Regions from separate parts of the Lysinibacillus sp. CNPSo 3705 genome, predicted to be linked through region 1. Evidence: predicted binding sites of a transcription regulator. Region 1 holds the regulator's gene; each other region holds the start of a gene.

Region 1 (7,571 bases):
CTCGTGAGCTGGAAGAGTCTAAAAGCATTTTGCACAAAGACTTAAACATTGGCGGTAAAGTGAAGCACCAGGATTTCGTCATTTACTGTCGTCAATATGCAACACTAATCCGTGCTGGCGTTTCAATTGTGGAGGCAACACATATTTTAAGTGGTCAAACGAAAAGTAAAGCCTTGAAAAAAGCATTAGAACAAGTGGAAGAGGATATACGCGGGGGGACAGCGTTTTCAGACGCAGCGGCCAAACACCCAAAGGTTTTTCCTGTCATGTTTGTGAATATGATGCGCTCAGGTGAGGCAACAGGGAATATCGATGAGACTTTAGAGCGTTTAGCAGGGACACTGGAAAAACAATTTAAAATTAAGAAGAAAGTACAATCGGCATTGGCATATCCGGCTATTTTATCGGTACTGACAATCGCTGTAGGTTTATTTTTAATGGTATTTATCGTGCCAACGTTTATGGCTACTTTTGAAGAAATGGACATAGAAATGCCGATCTTAACTGTCGTTGTTGTCAGTATTTCGGATTGGTTAATAGCATACTGGTATTTTGCGATTGGCATTTTCTTATTATCGATTCTGCTATTTAGATTTTTCTATAAAAATAATAAGCAATTTCATTATCATGTGAATTATGCATTATTGAGAATTCCTGTATTTGGTATTTTAATGCAAAAAAATGTAATTGCCCGTATGACTAGAACTTTATCTTCATTGTTCAGTAGTTCGGTGCCAATTCTACAGGCACTGACAATTGTCGAAAAGGTTGTAGGGAATCCAGTAGTAGGACAGGTTGTACTGGAGGCAAGAGATAATCTAGAAAAAGGCGGTACCTTATCAGAGCCATTAGAAAAAAGTTGGCTGTTCCCTCCTTTAGTAACTCAAATGACATCTATCGGAGAAAAAACAGGTTCTCTTGATTATATGCTCGAGAAGATAGCCGATTTCTATGAGGATGAGGTAGATCGCTCCGTCGATACATTAAAATCGCTCGTAGAACCATTGATGATATTAATTTTAGCAGCGGTTGTAGGTGTGATTGTCGCGGCAATTTTCCTACCAATGTTCGCATTATACGAAAATATGTAAGCGGACGAACTTTAAAGGGGGTGGTATAGAAAAGACAGCAGCAGTTGTTGTAGTAGGTGTACATATTTTCGGACTAATCATAACAATTTATAAGGAGGAACACCGATGTTCAAAAAACTCTTAAACAAAAAACTATTAAAAAATCAAAAAGGTTTAACGCTAATCGAGGTACTAGCTGTAGTTGTTATCCTAGCCATTATAGCGGTAATCGCTATTCCTGCAATTGGCAACATTATTGATAATAGTAGAATTAAAGGCGCAAAAGCTGATGCAGTCAACTTAATTAATTCGGCGCATTTGTATTATACAGATGGTGGAACTGAGGTTTTTGGTGAAAAGATGAAAGATTATTATGATACTGCGGGTGGTGCAGAAAAAGGATGGTCTGTTGCTAAACCAGGAGGAAAAGGGGATAACGCATCGTCCGCTCTAGAATTCAGTGGTAAAGTAAAGAGAGGAAATGTCACTATAGAATTTAGTGGTGCAAATATAAAAGATATAGAACCGGATTCTAAAGAAGGGAACGACAAAGTGAAAATTGATAAATAATAAATAAAATAATTAATCCTCTAACTGAGTCTGATGCTGTCAAAATGGTATCAGACTCAGAAAAGAACGATTAATTTAATTAAAGGAGGCATCTTTTCACATGTTTACAAAGAAGAAAAAATCGCATGTGTCGATTGAAATAAAGGATTATATATTGCGTGCGATTGTGGCAAAAGGTGCTGATCCGTCGCAATGGAAAGGCTATGAAATGCCATTAGCACAAGGAATTATTGAAGGATCTGTTATTCAGGATGAAATGGAATTGTTTGATGTCATGAAAAATGATGTGGCAAAATGGGCTGGCAAAAAGCAAAATGCACGTATTTTTGTACCGGATACTTCCGTTTTGTTAAAGAGCTTTGAGCATCCTGATGATATAGAGTGGAATGAATTAAAAGGTTATGTGGAAATGGAGCTTGGTCAGTCCATTCATCTTCCGTTTCAAGATCCTCTTATCGATGTGTATGACCCAAATCCTAATGATGGACAGGCCATGCTATTTGCAGCACCTTCAGAAGAAGTGACGAAAATGATTGGACTTTTACTCGATGCTACATTAGATCCACAAGCAGCAGATATTCGAGCATTGTGTAATATTCGTCTGTTAGAGTATTTGCAGTTAATAAAGGACGATCGAACTTATTTAATAGCGGATTGGTCAATCAATGAATTATCGATAAGTATTTTTTCATTCGGTCAACTGGAGTTTTTACGATACCAATCATTTGATACAGATTTATCGAAATGGAAGCCTGAAGAAATTGAAGAGTATCGTTTTTCGTATCATTCAGAAGTTGAAGATGAATATCGTATGATTCTTACCGATCAAATGCTTGAAATCGATCGTATTATGAATTTTTTTAAGTTTTCCTTACATAAAGGTGAGAAAAGTGTAGATGAGATGATCATTTTAGGAGATAATCCACTACTTTCAACCGTTAAAGAGTTTTTAGAAAATAATTTTTCAATACCAATTATTATGTTAAATGATTCAATCATTCAAAAATCCTTCCCTCAATTTTCAGAGCAATTTGCAAGCTTATTAGGACTTGCATTAAAGGAGGTTAACTAAATGGTACCAGACATTAACCTCTTGCCGAATTTGGAAAAGAAGCATTCAACGCCTACTTTAATATATGTAGTATTTATTATTCTTATTGGTATGATAGTAGGATATATGATTTTCCTGTTTTTCCAAGCAAAAAGTGATCTTACAACATTAAATGCGCAGGAAGTGGAGCTTTCATCGCAACGCGAACAACTTCAAATAGAGTTAGATAGTAAGCAAAATGCGAATAAAGGCTCATTGGAGCAATCCGTACAATTTGTGGAAAAAGTATCCTATCCTGTGACACCTTTAATGGATGAAACGCAAGTATTATTACCAGAGCAAACGTATTTAAGGAACTATGTATTTGGTGAAAAAAATGTAGAAGTTACGGCTGATTTTGAAACGATGTCAGCTATATCATCTTATTTAGAAAAGCTAACTGCAAGCCCCTATTTCAATGATATACAGGTTGATACTATTTCTAATTTTGATGTTGCTATTGGGAACCAAGAGGAAAAAAGTGCTAAGAGCAAGTTTAAGGAAGTACCACGTTATTCGGCAACTATTACATTAGGAATTGATTTTAAATTTCTCGCTGGAGGTAGAGAATCATGACAAGTAGTAAAAATTCAACGATTCTTATCTTAACAGCTTTAATTGCAGCCATTTTATTTGCGCTTTATTACTATATAGTAACACCTAAATTAGAAGAAGTGGATGCGAAAGAAAGCTCCATTAACACCGTTCAACAAGAAATTTCTACAATTCAGGAGCAGATTGCTTTAATTGAAAAGAACGGTAAATCTAATCGTACAAGTAACTTAACATTACGTAAAAAAGTACCTCAAACTCGAGCGATTGACGAAGTAATTCGAAATATTGAAGAGATTGAAGTGGTGACGGGCACGCGGGTAGAAGCTATGGACTTTAATAATTATGATTCGCTCGTAATGGAGTCAGCTATTACAGATCCTAACTCGACAAATTCTGAGGAACAGGCTGATACACAGCAATCTGCAACTGAAGCGGATGAACAAGCTGTTGCTAAGAATGATGAAACACCTGAAGTGAAAGATAAAATACCAACTGCTACTCTCAATAAAGACTCCTTACCGAAGGAATTAAAACTCGTAACATTTGATATTGAAGTTGTCGCATTGGATAATAAAGCAATGGTTGAGTTTATAAAAGAAATTGAAAAAATTGATCGTGTGATGAAAATTGATGCGATCGATTTCACATTAACTGGTGAAGAAGCGAAATTCAAGGAAGACGCTGATACAACCTTAAAAGCAACTATACAAGTAACGACGTTCTATTATGAAGGACAACAATAATCTAGATGGCGCGCATACTTAAGTGTATGGGCGTCTATTAGTATAGGAGGACATAAAAATGGAAATCGCTTATACCATTACAGTTTTACTATTTGGGCTCGTTCTTGGCTCATTTTTTAATGTAGTTGGCTTACGTGTGCCTATGAAGGAGTCCATTGTGCGCCCACCCTCGCATTGCACTTCTTGTAAGAGACAGTTGACGGCGCTTGATTTGGTGCCTGTTTTGTCTTATTTATTTTTAGGTGGAAAATGCCGTAGCTGTGGGCAAAAAATTTCTTGGATTTATCCACTGATGGAACTTATTACAGGCCTATTATTTGCTTTTGCTTATTGGCAATTAGGCTTTAGTGCAGAATTTTTTGTGGCGCTATTATTAATTTCATTAGTAGTCATTATTGTTGTATCGGATTTTGCGTATATGCTTATTCCCGATAAGGTGCTATTATTCTTTTTACCATTGCTAGTTTTTGGACGCGTGATCTCTCCATTGTCTCCTTGGTGGGATAGTATAGTTGGTGCTGTCGTAGGTTTTGGCATATTATATTGTATAGCTGTTCTATCAAGAGGTGGAATGGGTGGTGGCGATATTAAATTATTCTTTTTACTTGGTCTCGTACTCGGGACAATACATACTATTTTGACGCTTTTTGTAGCGGCAGTAATTGGCATGATTGTTGGCATCATTGTATTGAAGATACGTGGACAGGGAAGGAAAACGCCTATACCATTCGGACCTTCTATTGCTCTCGCAGCTATTATCATCTATTTCTATGGGGATGCGTTGATGAATTGGTATCTTGGGTTTTGGTAAGTAATCATTGACGGATTCTTTCACAGGCAGTGAATGCAAGCTAAAGATCATGGAGGGGATAGGATGAAACCAATTATCGGAATAACGGCTTTTGCGGAGGATGATTTGTCCTCAAGATTAAATGCTGCTTATAGCAAAAGTATAATGGAAGCAGGGGGAGTTCCACTAATAATTCCAATTGGCGTTGAAGAGGATGTAGCACAAATTTTATCGTTAACGGACGGATTATTACTATCGGGTGGCTATGATGTACATCCATTCCTCTTTGACGCAGAACCTACACCAAAATTAGGGAAGGTTCATCCTGAACGAGATGCAGTGGAGCTTGCTTTAATTCATGCAGCCTCTATTCGGAAAATGCCGATTCTCGGAATTTGTCGAGGGCTTCAAATACTAAATGTTGCATTTGGAGGCACAGTCTATCAGGATATTGAAAGTGAGTATCATAGTAAAAAATTAATAAAGCATGTGCAACAAGCAGCAAGGGGTGTTACAACACATTATGTTAACCTATCACCTGATACATTATTAGAAGCGATTATTGAGGAAGAAAAAATTGCTGTGAATTCATTTCATCATCAGGCAATAAATGTAGTAGCAGAAAAGTTGAAAGTGGTAGCAAAATCAAGTGATGGTATCGTTGAAGCGGTAGTGCATGATGATTTACCATTTTGTTTAGCAGTTCAATGGCATCCTGAAGAGTTAGCTATTGCAGGAGATGAAGTATCAAAGAAACTATTTGCTGCATTTGTAAAGGCAAGTTTGAAATTTAAGGTAGAGGCATAAACTTTACTAAGATATCCTTGGTGATGAACATGAATACATTGCTAGGTATAAGGAATCCATTTTCAAGTGGGTTCTTTTTTAGGTGATTAAAATAACACTTAAAAGATAAGAAAAAGAGGTATATGCCCATTTGTGAACATAATAACCTCCTTTTATACTTTAATATTGAGATACTTTTAATGTACACGACGATATAGACCTACAACATGCCCTAAAATAGAAACTTGATCTACGATAATTGGCTCCATTGTTGAGTTTTCAGGCTGTAAACGAAAATGACTTTTTTCCTTAAAGAAACGCTTTACAGTTGCTTCATTCTCTTCAGTCATTGCTACGACAATATCACCATTATCAGCTGTTGCTTTTTGTTTAACAATAACTAAATCTCCGTCTAAAATGCCAGCTTCAATCATTGATTCACCCATAATTTCAAGCATAAATAATTGATCTTCACTTGTACCATAAATATCTGGGAGTGGGAAATATTCATCGATATTTTCAACAGCAGTTATTGGAGAACCTGCAGTAACCTTCCCAACTAATGGGACATGAATAACATGTTGCTTTTGGATAGAATCCTCTGGCTCTAAAATTTCAATAGCACGTGGTTTAGTTGGATCGCGTCGAATCAAGCCTTTTTGTTCTAAACGAGCTAAATGCCCATGAACTGTTGAGCTTGAAGCAAGTCCAACTGCCTCCCCAATCTCACGTACAGATGGTGGATACCCCTTTGCTCGTACTTCTTCTTTAATGAACTCTAATATGGCCTCTTGTCTTTTCGAAACTTTTTTCATAATTGCTCACCTCTTTTTTTAATCATTTTACTAATTAGTAGTATAACAGAATGCGAACACTTAAGCAAACATAGGTTCGAAAAGTGTTTGACAAAAACGTTTGTTCGTATTAATATGAGAACATATATTCCGAACAAACATTCTGGAAAAGGGGTTTTAAACATGAACTGGTTAAAGAAAAATCCACATATTACAACTTTATTAGGAGCTTGTTTGCTTTTTGCGGCATACCTTTTTATAACAGACCCAGGCGATGTAACGTACACAGAAATTGAAATCGCACATGGTGATAGCTTATGGTCGTTAGCCGATCAATACCGTGGTAAAATGAAAACGGATGAATGGATTAAGCTTGTGAAAACAGAAAATGAATTATCGAACGCACAAATTATTGCAGGTAAATCCCTAGTGATTCCAGTAGTGGGTGACCCATCCCCTATAAATTCAATTGAAATTGCGAGAAACGACAAATGAAAATGAATCAACAATCGGCCATTGTCTATTGCCGTGTGAGTACAGAAAAAGAGACACAAAGTTCCTCGTTAGAGCGTCAGCAGGAGGAGTTGATGCGCTATGCTAAAGAACAGGGCTACGAAGTTAAGCATGTTTTTAAGGACAAGCATAGTGGTTATGATGTGGAACGTGAAGGTTTACTAGAAATGCTTGATTTCATTAAAGAAAAAGAAATAGAAGCATTATTTGTACAGGATGAAACACGCTTAGGACGTGGAAATGCTCGAATGGCAGTATTACATTTATTGCAGAAAACTGAAACTAATGTTTTTTCTATGCGAGACGAGGGACCTATACAATTAAATGAAATGGATACGATGCTCTTAGAAATTTTAGCAATCGTAGAGGAGTACCAGCGTAGAATCCATAATGCTAAAATACGGCGTGGCATGCGTCGTGCCGTTGAAAATGGCTATCGCCCTGAAAACAATTTATCTAACCGTGGAAATCCAAATGGTCAAGAACGTAAGGATGTTCCTATAGACGAAATTGTCAACCTACGTAATCGAGGCTTCACCTTTGAGGAAATCGCCATGACGCTTAGAGGTTTAGGCTTTGAAGTAAGCAAAGCTACAGTCCATAGGAGATATCGGGAACATCAAGAGGGAAGCGGGCAAAATAAAGTAACGTATTAATCAG
Region 2 (7,571 bases), on a different contig from region 1:
CCACGATCGTTTGTAGCTTACGCTGGATTTTCGGAATATTTTCGAAGAATACTACTGCATTTTCAATCGTCATATCTAAAATATCTGCAATGCTCTTATCTTTATATTTCACTTCAAGCGTTTCACGGTTATAACGCTTCCCATGACAGACTTCACATGGCACGTAAACATCTGGTAGGAAATGCATTTCAATTTTTATAATACCATCACCACGACAAGCCTCACAGCGGCCTCCCTTAACGTTGAAGCTAAAGCGACCTTTTTTATAGCCACGTACCTTTGCTTCATTTGTTGTTGCAAAAACATCTCGAATATCATCAAAAACGCCTGTATACGTAGCTGGATTAGAGCGAGGTGTACGACCGATTGGTGATTGGTCAATATCAATTACCTTTTCGAGCTCATCAATTCCTGTTACTTCTTTATGTTCGCCAGGTTTCACTTTTGAACGATTAAGCTTTTGAGCTAATGACTTATATAAAATTTCATTAATAAGCGTTGATTTTCCTGACCCCGAAACACCTGTTACAGCAACGAATAAGCCAAGTGGTACATCAACTTTTACATTTCTAAGATTATTTTCCTTGGCACCTTTAATCGATAATTTGCGCCCATTCGGGTTGCGTCGCTCAATTGGCAATGGAATAAACTTCTTGCCACTTAAGTATTGCCCTGTTAATGACTTTTCATGTTCCATTACTTCCTGGGGTGTCCCGGCCGCTACAATTTGACCACCATGCACACCTGCACCAGGACCAACATCAATGAGATAATCAGCCGCCAGCATTGTGTCTTCATCGTGTTCAACAACAATAAGCGTATTGCCTATATCACGCATATTTTGCAATGTACTGATAAGACGGTCATTATCACGTTGATGCAAGCCGATTGATGGCTCATCTAAAATATAGAGAACGCCCGTTAAACGCGAGCCGATTTGTGTCGCAAGGCGAATTCGCTGAGCTTCTCCACCTGAAAGTGTCCCTGCTGCTCGACTTAACGTTAAATAATCTAACCCTACATTGACTAGGAAGCCCAGTCGTTCTTCAATTTCACGTAAAACAAGTCGAGCAATTTTCATATCCTTTTCTGATAAATCTAGCTCTTTGAAAAATGTATCAGCTTCCTGAATCGAATACTGTGTAACTTCACCAATATGCTTATCTGCTAATTTTACAGCTAATGTTTCAGGCTTTAAGCGATAACCTTTACAAGATGGACATGCTTGCTGCGCCATATATTTTTCCATTTGTTCACGCACGTAGTCAGATGTTGTCTCTTTAAAACGGCGCTCCACATTTCGGACAACACCTTCGAATTCAATCATTTGATCTCGCACATTGCCAAACTCATTTTCATAATGGAAGTGGATTTTATCTTTACCAGAACCATATAAAATTTTATCCATCTTTTCTTTCGGAAGATCCTTTACTGGAACGTCCATTGGAATATCATAATGATCGCACACAGCCTTTAATAATTGTGGATAGTATTGAGAGCTTGTTGGTTCCCACGGTGCTATAGCATGCTCTAATAAACTACGGTCCCAATCAGGCACTACTAAATCAAGATCTACCTCTTGTGTTGAGCCTAAACCATCACAGCTTGGACAAGCTCCAAACGGACTATTAAATGAAAACATGCGAGGCTCTAGCTCCCCGATTGAAAATCCACATAAAGGACAAGCATGATGCTCACTAAATAATAATTCCTCATGTTCCATCACATCGACAAGTACACGCCCATCTGCCAAACGTAATGCTGTCTCTAAAGAATCACTAAGACGTGCCGCGACACCTTCCTTCATCACAACACGATCGATGACTACTTCTATTGAGTGCTTTTTGTTTTTATCAAGTTCAATAGCATCATCTAAATCACGTAGCTCACCGTCGATACGTACCCGAACAAAGCCTTGCTTTTTTAAATCTTCCAGTAGCTTTACGTGCGTTCCCTTACGCCCTGATACCATCGGAGCAAGCAACTGCATTTTCGTTCTTTCCGGATAAGTTACTAAACGATCGACCATTTGCTCAATCGTTTGGGACGTAATTTCAATACCATGATTTGGACAAATAGGTTTACCGATGCGCGCAAATAGCAAACGTAAATAATCATAGATTTCTGTTACTGTCCCAACTGTAGAACGTGGGTTACGGCTCGTCGTTTTTTGATCGATTGAAATAGCAGGAGATAATCCCTCTATCGCATCGACATCTGGTTTATCCATTTGACCAAGGAATTGACGAGCATAAGCTGAAAGGGATTCAACATAACGACGTTGGCCCTCGGCATAAATCGTATCGAACGCTAATGATGATTTCCCTGAGCCCGATAACCCTGTTAGCACGACTAATTGATCGCGTGGAATTGTGACATTGATATTTTTTAAATTATGAGCGCGTGCACCTTGCACGACAATTTCAGTATTTTTCACAAGCCATTCACCCTTCTACCTTCAATTCAAATATTGTATCGCGCAGCTCAGCAGCACGTTCGAAATCGAGTGCTTTTGCCGCTTCCTTCATTTCTACTTCCAGCGTTGCAAGTAATTGCTCTCTTTCCGCCTTCGTCAGCTTCTTACCTTTTGTTGCCTTCGTTACATAAGACTCTTCTTCCTCTGCCACCTGTGTCGCACGAATAACATCAGGAATTTTCTTAACAATCGTTTTCGGTGTAATGCCGTGCTCTTCGTTATAGGCCATTTGCAGTGTTCGACGACGCTTCGTTTCCTCAATCGCCTTTTTCATCGAATCTGTCATATTATCTGCGTACATAATGACATGACCATTGGCATTACGTGCAGCACGTCCAATTGTTTGAATGAGTGAGCGCTCTGAACGTAAAAATCCTTCCTTGTCAGCATCTAAAATTGCCACAAGCGAAACCTCAGGAATATCTAGCCCTTCTCGCAATAAGTTAATGCCGATTAAAACATCATAAGTACCTTTGCGCAGCTCGCGAATAATCTCAATGCGCTCTAGCGTCTTAATCTCGGAATGCAAGTACTCCACCTTTAAACCCATTTCCTTCAAATAAGCCGTTAAATCCTCTGACATTTTTTTCGTCAATGTTGTAACAAGCACTCGTTCATTACGAGCAATACGACCTTGAATCTCATCGATTAAATCATCTATTTGCCCTTCAATAGGACGGACGTCAATTTGTGGGTCAAGTAGCCCTGTTGGACGAATAATTTGCTGCACCATTTCAGGAGAATGCTCAAGCTCATACGGGCCAGGTGTTGCTGATACATAAATAGCTTGATGTATATGTTTCTCATATTCTTCAAAACGTAAAGGGCGGTTATCTAGTGCTGATGGCAAACGGAATCCATGCTCAACTAGCACACCTTTACGTGCTTGGTCACCGTTATACATCCCTCTAACCTGTGGTAACGTAACGTGACTTTCATCGACAACAAGTAAAAAATCCTCAGGAAAATAGTCAAGTAGCGTATATGGAGTTGCCCCCGCTTCACGCAATGTTAAATGGCGCGAGTAGTTTTCGATACCTGAGCAAAAGCCCATTTCACGCATCATTTCTAAATCGTAGCGAGTACGTTGCTCTAAACGCTGTGCCTCTAACAATTTATCCTCTGCACGTAAAAGAGTTAAACGCTCCTCCAATTCTTTTTCAATATTTTCAATGGCCTTTAGCATTTTTTCTTCTCGTGTAACGAAGTGGGATGCTGGGAAAATAGCTACATGATCACGGTCCGCTAATATTTCACCTGTTAACGCATCTACCTCACGAATTCGATCGATCTCGTCCCCAAAAAACTCCACGCGAATACAATGCTCATCACGGGATGCAGGGAATATTTCCACTACATCGCCACGTACCCGAAACGTCCCACGTGTAAAACTCACATCATTACGCTCGTACTGTACATCGACCAGTTTTCGAAGCAACTGATTACGTTCAATTTCCATTCCAGTCCGCACCGATACGACCATTTCACGATATTCTTCTGGAGAACCTAGACCATATATACAGGACACGGATGCTATAATAATGACATCATCACGCTCGAATAATGCAGATGTTGCAGAGTGACGCAACTTATCAATTTCATCATTAATGCTTGAATCTTTCTCGATGTAAGTATCCGTCTGCGGTACATATGCCTCTGGCTGAAAGTAATCATAGTAGCTGACAAAGTATTCAACTGCATTATTAGGGAAGAATTCTTTAAACTCACTATATAATTGACCTGCTAATGTTTTATTATGTGCCATAATAAGCGTCGGTTTTTTTACTTGTTGAATGACATTAGAAATCGTAAACGTTTTTCCTGTTCCTGTTGCACCGAGCAACGTTTGATGACGTTTACCTGCACGTACACCCTCCACTAATTCCGCAATTGCCTGTGGTTGATCTCCACCAGGCGTATATGGCGCTTGTAAATCAAATGTTTGCACACATGTCCCCGTCCCTTCCTACCAATTTGATACATATATTTTAGCATAGCATAATTTAAATTTCGAACATTTAACGAACGAATGTTTGTAAAAAAAATTTCCGTTTGCTCTCTTTAAGGTCATTGCGATAGAACGTATGTACTAATGACAACCTATTTATCAATAGATTACCCTTTCCAAATGTTAGCTAATCGACATGGGAAAATGTAAATGCATTACCTTAGAGGGAATCTCGGGTTATTACCGGTAAACCTGATCAATGGCGCAAAAATAGCAAAAAAATCCCGCTCTCCAATAAGCGGAGAGCGGGCTCGTCATATTATTCACTTGCATCTTGGTGTAAGGTTATTAGTTCGGCTGCGTATAGATGAAATGCATTTTCATCTTTTTCATCGAGTGCTCTATCTATCAGAACCATGAGCTGCTCTTCACGATGCATACGCTGGATATGATTTAAAAATAAATCTAAATAAATCTCGTTTAATAATTTCTCTGCCTCATCAACTTTCTTTGACTGACCAACGGCTTTTAGAAAATCTGTATACGAATAATATTTATCCAACGATCTCACCTCGATCCTTTTCTAAATTATAAGAAAATTGACGTTAAAATGCAATGCTTAAGAACTGAAAATCACTTCGATTTACTATTAATCTCGTGCAATTTCAAGCAATTTCTTTATATAAAAGCTTGAAATATCAACGGTTTTCTCCTTTTGTCTATACTTTCAGAATTCAATTTTATGTTCTACACTTCAATAACAAATAGAAAAAGGAGGTTTACATAAATGTCGGCAAACTACATCAATGGGTATTTAATGTCTTTCAACACCTATTTACTTCAGCCAGTGCAGTATGATTCTAAAATTTTCACACGAGTCATTGATAAGCATAATGAGCTTATCGTCACGCGGAAACCAATGCATATATTACGAAAATCTTGTATCTCACTCGGCACAACCTATGAAGCAGCAAGACATTCTGCCAAACGCTTTTTCGGCAATCAACATAAGCTTCCAATCGTTGTTGCTTATGATTATGGTTATCCTTGTATTTTTCTACCAACCTATTCTCCAAACTCTATCCACAATATTTGGATTGGACTTCACGCCATTTCGAATATTGTAGCGAGTAAAACGGGCTGTATCGTTACACTGAAAAATGATAAACAGATTGAGCTACCTATTCAATATGCTTCGATCAGCAAGCAATTTGTCAATGCATCGATGCTCTATAAACATTACATGAATGAACGCAAGGAGATTAGCCAAGACGCTCCGTACCATCCACCTTTTTAACTTCTTTCAGCAAAATATCTTTTGATCGAAAGCGTAGCGACAGGTACAGGGGTGAGATAAATACGGTTTTAAGTCACTTATCAGGGGGGTTCCAACATCCGCTGATAAACCTCCGGCGGATATCACAAAGCCGATTCCGGATGCAATTATACCGATGCACAATTGATTTAGAAACTAAAAAACCCCTCAAAGCACAATTTTATTGTGTCTCTGAGGGGCTTTCATTAGCCGATTTTTGAACGTAAATATGCATTAATGAATGGATCAACATCACCATCCATCACAGCTCCTACATTACCTGTTTCTTCATTTGTACGATGATCTTTCACCATTGAATATGGATGGAATACATAGGAACGAATTTGTGAGCCCCAGCCGATTTCCTTCTGTTCACCACGGATTTCATCTAGCTGTGCCTGCTGCTTATCGATCTCTAATTGATAGAGTTTCCCTTTTAACATTGTCATTGCTTTTTCACGGTTTTTAATTTGTGAGCGTTCAGCCTGACATTGTACGACAGTACCAGTTGGAATGTGCGTAATACGAACAGCTGAATCTGTCGTATTAATATGCTGACCACCTGCACCTGTTGCACGATACGTATCAATTTTTAAATCCTCTGTACGAATATCAATTTCAATATTGTCATCGAATTCAGGCATAACATCACAAGAAACGAACGATGTATGACGACGACCCGAAGAGTCAAACGGTGAAATACGTACTAAACGATGGACACCTTTTTCTGCTTGCAAATAGCCATAAGCATTATGACCCTTAATGGACAATGTTACAGATTTAATTCCTGCTTCATCGCCTGGAAGATAATCAACTGTTTCGACTTTAAAGCCACGTTTTTCCGCCCAGCGTGTGTACATACGAAGCAGCATCGAGCCCCAATCCTGAGATTCCGTACCACCTGCTCCTGGATGTAGCTCTAAAATTGCATTATTTTGATCGTATGGACCGCTTAATAGTAATTGCAGCTCAAAATCGCCCATTTTTTGCTGGAATTCTACTAATTCATTGCCTAGCTCCTCCTGCAATTCTTCATCAGGCTCTTCGCGCAATAGCTCTAACGTCATATCTAGGTTCTCATATGTTTCCAATAAATCTTTATACTCATTAACAGTTGCCTTTAAGCCATTACTCTCATTAATGATTACCTGTGCCCCTTGCTGATCATCCCAGAAACCTGGCTCAAGCATCATTTCATCTAATTCTTGAATACGTGCCTCTTTGTTTTCTAAGTCAAAGAGACCCCCTAAAATCCGCCAATTTTTTGGCTGAAGTGTCTAACGCGTTACGTACATCTGCTAATTCAATCATTGTTAAATCCTCCGAACGTTATTTATGGGGCAAACTTTTAAAATACTGATACTTCATTAAAGCCCCGATCTCTTTATTATAACGTTTTTACGGCGGAAAACATACTTTTTTACAACCTCAGCATTCGTTTTAGTCTTTTTCAGCTTCATCCTCAAAGATAACATCGTTTGCCATACGTTGGAATACTTTACTTTGATCATATTGAACTAATAAATTTTTTGTTCGTTTTTCCAGTTTATATTTTAGTAGAAAAGCTCTTTGAATTCTGTTTTCAAATGACCTAACACTTAGATCCACATTAGTTTCATAGCCGTTCATAAAAATTACTTTTGTATTCTTTTTATCGATAGCTAGATAGTCCTGAATATGATGAACAGCAAACCATTTACAGTCACGTCGTAAATAAGACTTACTTGGAAACCATACAATATTGCTTTGTTCATGAACAACTATTGGATTTTTATTCAACTTTCCAAGTATCATTCTCGATCCATCAAAAGCCCCTCTTAAGCTAGAACCGA
Region 3 (7,571 bases), on a different contig from region 1:
CCAATCAGTTGCGCATAACTGATTTGCGCTACCTTCGTAAGCTGGCCAAGAAAGTTTAAGATTCTTTCAGCTGGATATGAAGCCGATCTTCCTCCCAAACACAAAAAAACACAGTGTTACTATCTGTAATATTATTTTTAGCAAGCTCTGCCATTAACCAATCAGTATCTTTATGCAAGACCTTTAAATGCCTATCCTGAATATCACCGTCGATAATAAGTGGGTAAACAAATGCCTTTTCATCTTTTTGGTATACGGACAAATTGCCGGAGGGCTCTAGATAGGCATAAGCAATATCTGTAACGGAAGCATTTCCGTTTTCGCGTAATTGTTGACACAAATCATCTAAATTATAGCGTTGCTTGCGCATTTCACTTTCTAAAATGACACCATCCCTTATAAGCAATACAGGATCACCATCAACTAGGTCACGGAATCTTTTATTTTTGAGTGAAATATATGCCGTTATTATTTGAATGAAAAACAATATGATGATGGGTAAAATTACTTTAAATAAAGGACTTTCGAAATCATCAAGTGCAAATGCAGCAACCTCAGCCATTAAAATGGATACGACTAAATCTATTACAGACAATTCGCCGACCTCACGTTTACCCATTAAACGAAAAATTATTAGGATAAACACATATAAAAAGCATGTTCTAAAAATAATTGTAAAATATTCTTCCATGCAGTCACCCCCAATTCATAAGGTGACCGTATACGTTACTTTTTATACAAAAAAGCCTTGTCAAAAATGAATTCTGCATTTTGACAAAGCTTTACATATAGTGTAAGGCGTTGTCCACTTTTTGGACAACGCCTTTAAGATTAATTTCGCCTTGGCGTAAATAGCCTGAATTTTGAATTGTGCAGGCACAATTCATTCCTTGGAAAAATCCGTGACATCCACCATAGGCTTTAGATCAACGTGATGTTGGTTACTCAGTCGGTGTTCCGTCGCTGTCGCACAAATAACTTGCCACAAGACGTGACGTTCTTAGACTGAGTTCCTTTATTTTAGTAGGTTTTGGTTTGCCCACGGCAAAGAAATCTCTACCGTATTCATTTCATTTTATGATGCGGACATTTTCTACTGAATGAAGGTATATATTAGTTATTTACAATACGTCCGATTGCCTGACGATCAAATTTTACGCGCACATTGTCTGCGATTTTTAATGTTATAGTTGTGTCCTCAATTGAGTCAACCTCACCATGTAAGCCACCGATTGTAATAACTTTATCTCCACGTTGCAAATTACTCTGCATATTTTGTGTTTCCTGCTGTCTCTTTTTAGCAGGGCGGATTAAAATAAACCACATTGCAACGAACATGATTAAAATCATGATTAAGCCAGAATATTGTTCCATGATTCTTGCCCCCTTTCCAATTCTTATTTAGTATAGACTATTCCACCATAAAAAAGCGACGGACAAGCCCAAATTTTTTCTACATTACTAATATTTTTTCTAAGATAGACATTTTTTTGCTAGAATTATTCACATTTCACACAAATTTACATGTCTTTTTACTAATATTAGAAGTTCTTCGCGTTTGGTCCATTAAAGCCGTATTTCTCGAAAAATTCTTCTCGGAAATCACCCAGACGGTCCTCACGTATTGCCTCACGTACTTGTTCCATTAGCTTCAACAGGAAGTGTAAGTTATGATAAGTCGTTAAACGGATACCAAACGTTTCTTCTGTACGGATTAGATGACGAATATATGCGCGTGAATAGTTTTTACATGTATAGCAATCACAGTTAGGATCAATCGGTCCGAAATCACGTGCATATTTTGCATTTTTAACAACTAAACGACCTTCAGATGTCATTAATGTGCCATTACGGGCAATACGTGTTGGTAATACACAGTCAAACATATCAATACCACGAATAGCACCATCAATTAATGAATCAGGTGAACCGACACCCATTAAATAACGTGGTTTATTCGTTGGCATTAACGGTGTTGTAAACTCTAATACTCGGTTCATAACATCCTTAGGTTCACCAACAGATAGCCCCCCAATTGCATAACCTGGGAAATCTAGCTCTACTAATGCTTCCGCAGAACGACGACGTAACTCCTCGAATTCTCCCCCTTGAATAATTCCGAATAGACCTTGGTCTTCTGGACGTTTATGTGCTTCTTTACAACGTTTAGCCCAACGAGTTGTACGGTCTACTGATTGCAGCATATAGTCATATGTCGCAGGGTAAGGTGGACATTCATCAAAAGCCATCATAATATCTGAGCCTAAATCATTTTGAATTTCCATCGCCTTTTCTGGGCTTAAAAACAATTTGTCCCCATTCAAATGATTGCGGAAATGAACTCCTTCTTCTTCGATTTTACGGAATTGACTAAGTGAGAACACTTGGAAACCACCTGAATCTGTTAAAATCGGGCGATCCCAGTTCATAAATTTATGCAAGCCACCCGCTTCCTTAACAATATCATTACCTGGTCGTAGCCATAAATGATACGTATTTGACAGAATAATACCTGCATTCATGTCTTTTAATTCCTCAGGTGACATTGTTTTAACAGTTGCTTGTGTACCAACAGGCATAAAAGCTGGCGTTTCAAAAGAGCCATGTGGTGTATGCACGATGCCAAGGCGTGCTCCTGTTTGCTTACAAGTATGAAGTAGCTCATAACGAATTGCTGGTTGTGTCATAATTATAAAAATTCCTCTCTTATCTAAAGTAAAAACAGTACTCCGATTTTTTCTTTATTCTCCCTTTGGACGAATAAACATAGCATCACCAAAGCTAAAGAAACGATACTTTTCTTCTACAGCTTGATGATATGCACTTAAAATGGTTTCTCTTGTTGCAAGCGTACTAACAAGCATTACAAGGGTAGACTTTGGTAAATGGAAGTTTGTGATTAAACCATCTACAATAGTAAATTCATATCCCGGATAAATGAAAATAGACGTCCAACCTTGTTCTGCTCGTACTTCGCCTTTATATTTAGAGCCGATAGTTTCTAGTGTACGTGTAGAGGTAGTACCAACTGCTATCACTTTTCCACCATTACTTTTTACTCGATTTATGATAGATGCGGTTTCTTCCGTTACACTATAAAATTCAGCATGCATTTCGTGATTTTCAATTGAATCTACGCTTACAGGACGGAAAGTTCCAAGTCCCACATGTAAAGTGATAAATACAACTTCGACCCCTTTTGCTTTTACTTGCTCTAATAATTCTTCTGTAAAATGCAAGCCTGCAGTTGGTGCTGCCGCTGAGCCACGCTCTTTTGCATAAACCGTTTGGTAACGATCCTTGTCCTCTAATTTTTCACGAATATATGGAGGTAGTGGCATCTCACCAAGTTGCTCTAAAATTTCATAAAAAATCCCATTATATTTAAACTCAAATGTACGCCCACCATGCTCAAGCTCTCCTGTACAAGTAGCTGTCAGTAAGCCATCTCCAAATGTTACAACTGTGCCGACTTTTACACGTTTGGCTGGTTTAACAAGTGTTTCCCATTCATCCGTACCTGCCATTTGCTTTAATAGCAGTACTTCTATATGAGCACCCGTTTCCTCTTTAACACCCATTAAACGCGCTGGTAAGACCCTTGTATCATTTAACACAAGGCAGTCTCCTGCTTGTAGTTCATCTAATATATGAGCAAAATGATGATGCTCTACATTTTTTGAGCCTGGCGTCACTACCATTAAACGACTAGCTGTACGGTCCAAAAGTGGTGTTTGTGCAATAAGCTCTTCTGGCAATTCAAAATCAAAATCTTCTACACGCATGAAAATACTTCCTTCTTCTAGGTTTGTTGGGGATATTCATATCCAAAATGTTCGTAGGCTGAATGTGTTGCCACACGTCCACGTGGCGTACGCTGTATAAAGCCAATTTGCATCAAATATGGCTCATACACATCTTCTATCGTTACTCGTTCCTCGCCTATAGATGCTGCCAGCGTATCTAAGCCTACAGGGCCACCACGGAAGCGCTCAATCATATTGGTCACAAGTTTATGGTCAATATGGTCAAGCCCTCTAGGATCGACTTGTAATAGCTCGAGCGCTTGCTTAGCAAGTCCCTCCGTTATCATACCATCTCCGAGCACCTGTGCATAATCTCGCACTCGTTTTAGCAAACGGTTAGCAATACGGGGTGTACCACGTGAGCGTGTCGCCATTTCAAGTGCTGCTACTTGCTCAATCTCAACATCAAATAAATGCGCACTACGTACAACAATTTCTGCAAGTGACGTATTATCATAATACTCTAACCTCAACAACACGCCAAAGCGATCTCTTAAAGGTGCTGATAATGCGCCAGCTCTTGTTGTTGCACCGACGAGTGTAAATGGCGGTAAATCAAGTCGAACAGAACGCGCTTCGGGGCCTTTACCAACGACAATATCTAAACAAAAATCCTCCATCGCAGGATAAAGCACCTCTTCTATGGCACGAGGCAGGCGATGAATTTCATCGATAAATAGCACGTCCCCTGGTTCCAGTGAGCTTAAAATAGCTGCTAAATCTCCAGGACGTTCGATCGCAGGGCCGCTAGTCATGCGTACATTGACATTCATTTCATTAGCAATAACAGCAGCTAATGTAGTTTTACCAAGTCCAGGCGGTCCATATAGCAGCACATGATCTAAACTTTCCTGACGAAGCTTTGCTGCTTCAATGAAAATTTGTAAATTCTCCTTGACCTTATGTTGACCAATATATTGTGCTAATCTTTGTGGCCGTAAAGATAATTCAAACTGTTCATCATAGCTACCTGCCTCACTAGCAATCATACGTTCAGGCATGTACTTCCCCCCCTTTCACTATTTTAACTTTAATAGCAATTGTAAAGCTTGTTTCATAAATGCATCTGTTGTTTCAAGTTTGTCATTTTCTTCGAGCTGTGGACGTATTTTTTCTAATTCTTTTTCAGAATAACCAAGTGCCATTAAGGCAAGAATAGCTTCTTCAAGCTCATGTTTATATGGATTCACACCAAATAACGGTAGCTCATCTTCTGTACTTGGTAGCTCAATAGTCTCCAACAATCCGCCAAGTTTACCTTTTAAATCTAAAATCATTTGACGTGCCGTTTTCTTACCCACACCGGGAAACTTTACTAAAAATGATTCATCTTCTCGTTCAATGGCACTGATAACCTGTTGCGGGTTCCCAGTAGCTAAAATAGCAAGTGCACCCTTCGGTCCAATTCCTGACACTAAAATAAGTTTACGAAACAGTTCTCGCTGATCTAAATTTGGAAAGCCATATAACACTTGTGCATCCTCACGTACATGCAAGTGAACAAAAATTTGTTGTTCAAGAGCCGATGTCCGGAACGCAAATGGATTTGGTGTATTTAGCTGCCAGCCAATCCCTTGTTGTTCAAGGACGATATACTCAGGAGTTATACGCTTTACTTGTCCTTTTAAATAATCATACATTCTATAATCCCTCACAATCATCGTCTTCGATTATAGCATATTACGAACGAATGCTCGACTATAACAAATGCGCTAAAGCGCTTGTTTACATCTGACAAGCGCTGGAGAGCCCGAAGCAAAAGTAAGCGATCCACCACTTTTGCCCGAGGGATCGAAGCGACCTCGAGGATGTAGCGCTTTAGCCTAGACGAAAACTATGCTCTAGGTTATCCACGATTAAAAACCTATAATTTCCTTAATATTTAGAAACAACACATGTAGTCGTTCACATAACAAAAATGACCGCCAAAAGACGGTCATTTCTTTATCATTTTATCAATATCGTACCACAGTTTTGGCCAATATGTGAGCGCCCGTTTTGTAAATGGCACTAAATAATCTAAAAATAACAGTTGTTGGTTCAATGGTAAATCCACTGCAAAAAGCCATTCACGTAATAGCTCATTTGGATATTTTAAACGATGTAGCTTTTTTTTATCTAATCGTTTCAACTCTGGTAGCTCAGCAAATATTTTACCAAGGTCATAATCTACGGCAGGCAATACACGATGTAACCATAAAATGTATTCATCATCTGCTTCCCCTAGGTGAGCCAAATCAAAATCAATTAAACGTAATTCCCCATCTGAGCACCATAAAAAATTATGATGGACGACATCTCCATGTAAAAGCGTTATTTCTTTTTCAGGTACATCTTCCTGAGCGATTAGCTGTAACGATTTCTCACTATAATGTAAAATTTGATTGATTTCTTCTTTTGTTAAAAATGCACGAAATTCATTCCGTCTGCTTTTAAAACGCATATGACGCATTTGCCATTTTAAAAGCTGTGAATAGGTGTGCAAACCTGGCACCCGCTGCCAAGCAATTTTTTTATGTGTATCATGTAATGTATTTAAGAGCTTTAGTGATTCCTTCCGATCCTTTAGATGTGCAAAATTAGCACTATGACTTCCTTCTTGCCAATCTTGCACGATTAAATACTCATCTTCACTTTTCATTAAAGGTAAGATTAGCGATGGCTCCAAATGTCCAAGTCGTCGATGTATAGCCCTTACCTTTTCCGCTATCTCTATCTGCTTTGCTCGTTTCACAAAATAATTTTTGGATTGATATTTATACTTCCAAATATTAGGTTTTACTTCTTCAATGATATACGCTTTTTCACCATCGATAAGGCGTCATCCCGCCTGGAGAAAAATGCGGTGACATCCATGGTCCTACCGAAGAATGTGGCATATGGCAATGTGATGGACATGGCATTGGGCATGGTGGTGGACATGGCGGTGGACAGTAACATTGGTCCATTTGCCACGTCGGCATCATGGCTGGTTGTGCGTGACAACCACATGGCTGTTCCATTTCCGGCATTTGCTGATATTCAGGGCTCATAGGGAAGAATGGAGATGTACTAGATTCTAAGAAATCTCCCGCCCCAGCAACTTTTTCGCATCCCGTTTCACATGATGGTTGCTCTGGCATTGTATACGCCTCAACTTGCGGTTCCATAGGCATTGGCATTGGCATCGGCATCGGCCAATACATATGATGATGCACTGGCTGATGGCAGCTTGCACAATGTGGTACTGCAGGCATTTGTGGCATGATAAAAATCGGTTGCGGCATTGGTGCTGGTGGTGGCGCCTCCGGTTGGGCTACGGGCTGTGGTTGTATTTGAATTGGAGAAACATTTTGCTCTACACTTGGCATGACAACGTTTTGATTCCAGCTAAGCTCAACAGGCGCTGGCTGAGGCATCGGCATTGGCATTGGATAAGGAATTGGAATCATCTGTGGTTCTGGCATTGGTGGCGGTGGTACAATAATTGGTGGTGGCGTTGGTCTTTGCACCTCTTTTTCTTTAACGTGCCTTGTAGGTGACTCCTTGTGCATATGCTCTTTGTGCATGTGCTCCTTATGCCCCTCCCTATGGGATTCTCTCTGGCCTTCTCTATGTCCACCCTCTCTATGTCCTTCCCTATGTCCTTCCCTATGCATTCCCCAATCTGTTTCTCGATGATGTTCTCTATGTGGTTCTTTGTGTATTTTTTCAGGTAGGATAATTTCCATGCCCGGTACAATATAATCTGGATTAGCAAGATGGGCATTCAGCCGCTTTAAATCT

The links. Region 1 encodes LexA, which represses DNA repair genes until DNA is damaged. Its sites were predicted from a motif close to CGAACATATGTTCG; they were not measured.
Region 2: the regulator LexA is predicted to act here: its motif matches at 4,499-4,512, upstream of uvrB (excinuclease ABC subunit UvrB).
Region 3: the regulator LexA is predicted to act here: its motif matches at 5,490-5,503, upstream of ruvA (Holliday junction branch migration protein RuvA).

Annotation. Positions count from the first base shown of each region.
Region 1 is NZ_JAQZSD010000007.1:78,742-86,312, reverse strand. It holds gene PVA17_RS04530 (type II secretion system F family protein) at 1-1,091, shown strand, start outside; gene PVA17_RS04525 (prepilin-type N-terminal cleavage/methylation domain-containing protein) at 1,197-1,640, shown strand; gene pilM (type IV pilus biogenesis protein PilM) at 1,741-2,712, shown strand; gene PVA17_RS04515 (PilN domain-containing protein) at 2,713-3,306, shown strand; gene PVA17_RS04510 (potassium transporter) at 3,303-4,028, shown strand; gene PVA17_RS04505 (prepilin peptidase) at 4,087-4,839, shown strand; gene PVA17_RS04500 (gamma-glutamyl-gamma-aminobutyrate hydrolase family protein) at 4,903-5,625, shown strand; gene lexA (transcriptional repressor LexA) at 5,802-6,419, opposite strand; gene yneA (cell division suppressor protein YneA) at 6,582-6,893, shown strand; gene PVA17_RS04485 (YneB family resolvase-like protein) at 6,890-7,567, shown strand.
Region 2 is NZ_JAQZSD010000032.1:9,387-16,957, forward strand. It holds gene uvrA (excinuclease ABC subunit UvrA) at 1-2,437, opposite strand, end outside; gene uvrB (excinuclease ABC subunit UvrB) at 2,445-4,424, opposite strand; gene PVA17_RS14515 (IDEAL domain-containing protein) at 4,744-4,986, opposite strand; gene PVA17_RS14520 (competence protein ComK) at 5,212-5,721, shown strand; one part of gene prfB (peptide chain release factor 2) at 5,946-6,974, opposite strand; one part of gene prfB (peptide chain release factor 2) at 6,976-7,050, opposite strand; gene PVA17_RS14530 (competence protein ComK) at 7,180-7,571, opposite strand, start outside.
Region 3 is NZ_JAQZSD010000008.1:170,968-178,538, reverse strand. It holds gene PVA17_RS05465 (putative polysaccharide biosynthesis protein) at 1-59, shown strand, start outside; gene PVA17_RS05460 (DUF421 domain-containing protein) at 56-691, opposite strand; gene yajC (preprotein translocase subunit YajC) at 1,114-1,374, opposite strand; gene tgt (tRNA guanosine(34) transglycosylase Tgt) at 1,542-2,687, opposite strand; gene queA (tRNA preQ1(34) S-adenosylmethionine ribosyltransferase-isomerase QueA) at 2,742-3,785, opposite strand; gene ruvB (Holliday junction branch migration DNA helicase RuvB) at 3,803-4,807, opposite strand; gene ruvA (Holliday junction branch migration protein RuvA) at 4,826-5,446, opposite strand; gene PVA17_RS05430 (phosphotransferase) at 5,743-6,540, opposite strand; gene PVA17_RS05425 (LysM peptidoglycan-binding domain-containing protein) at 6,611-7,571, opposite strand, start outside.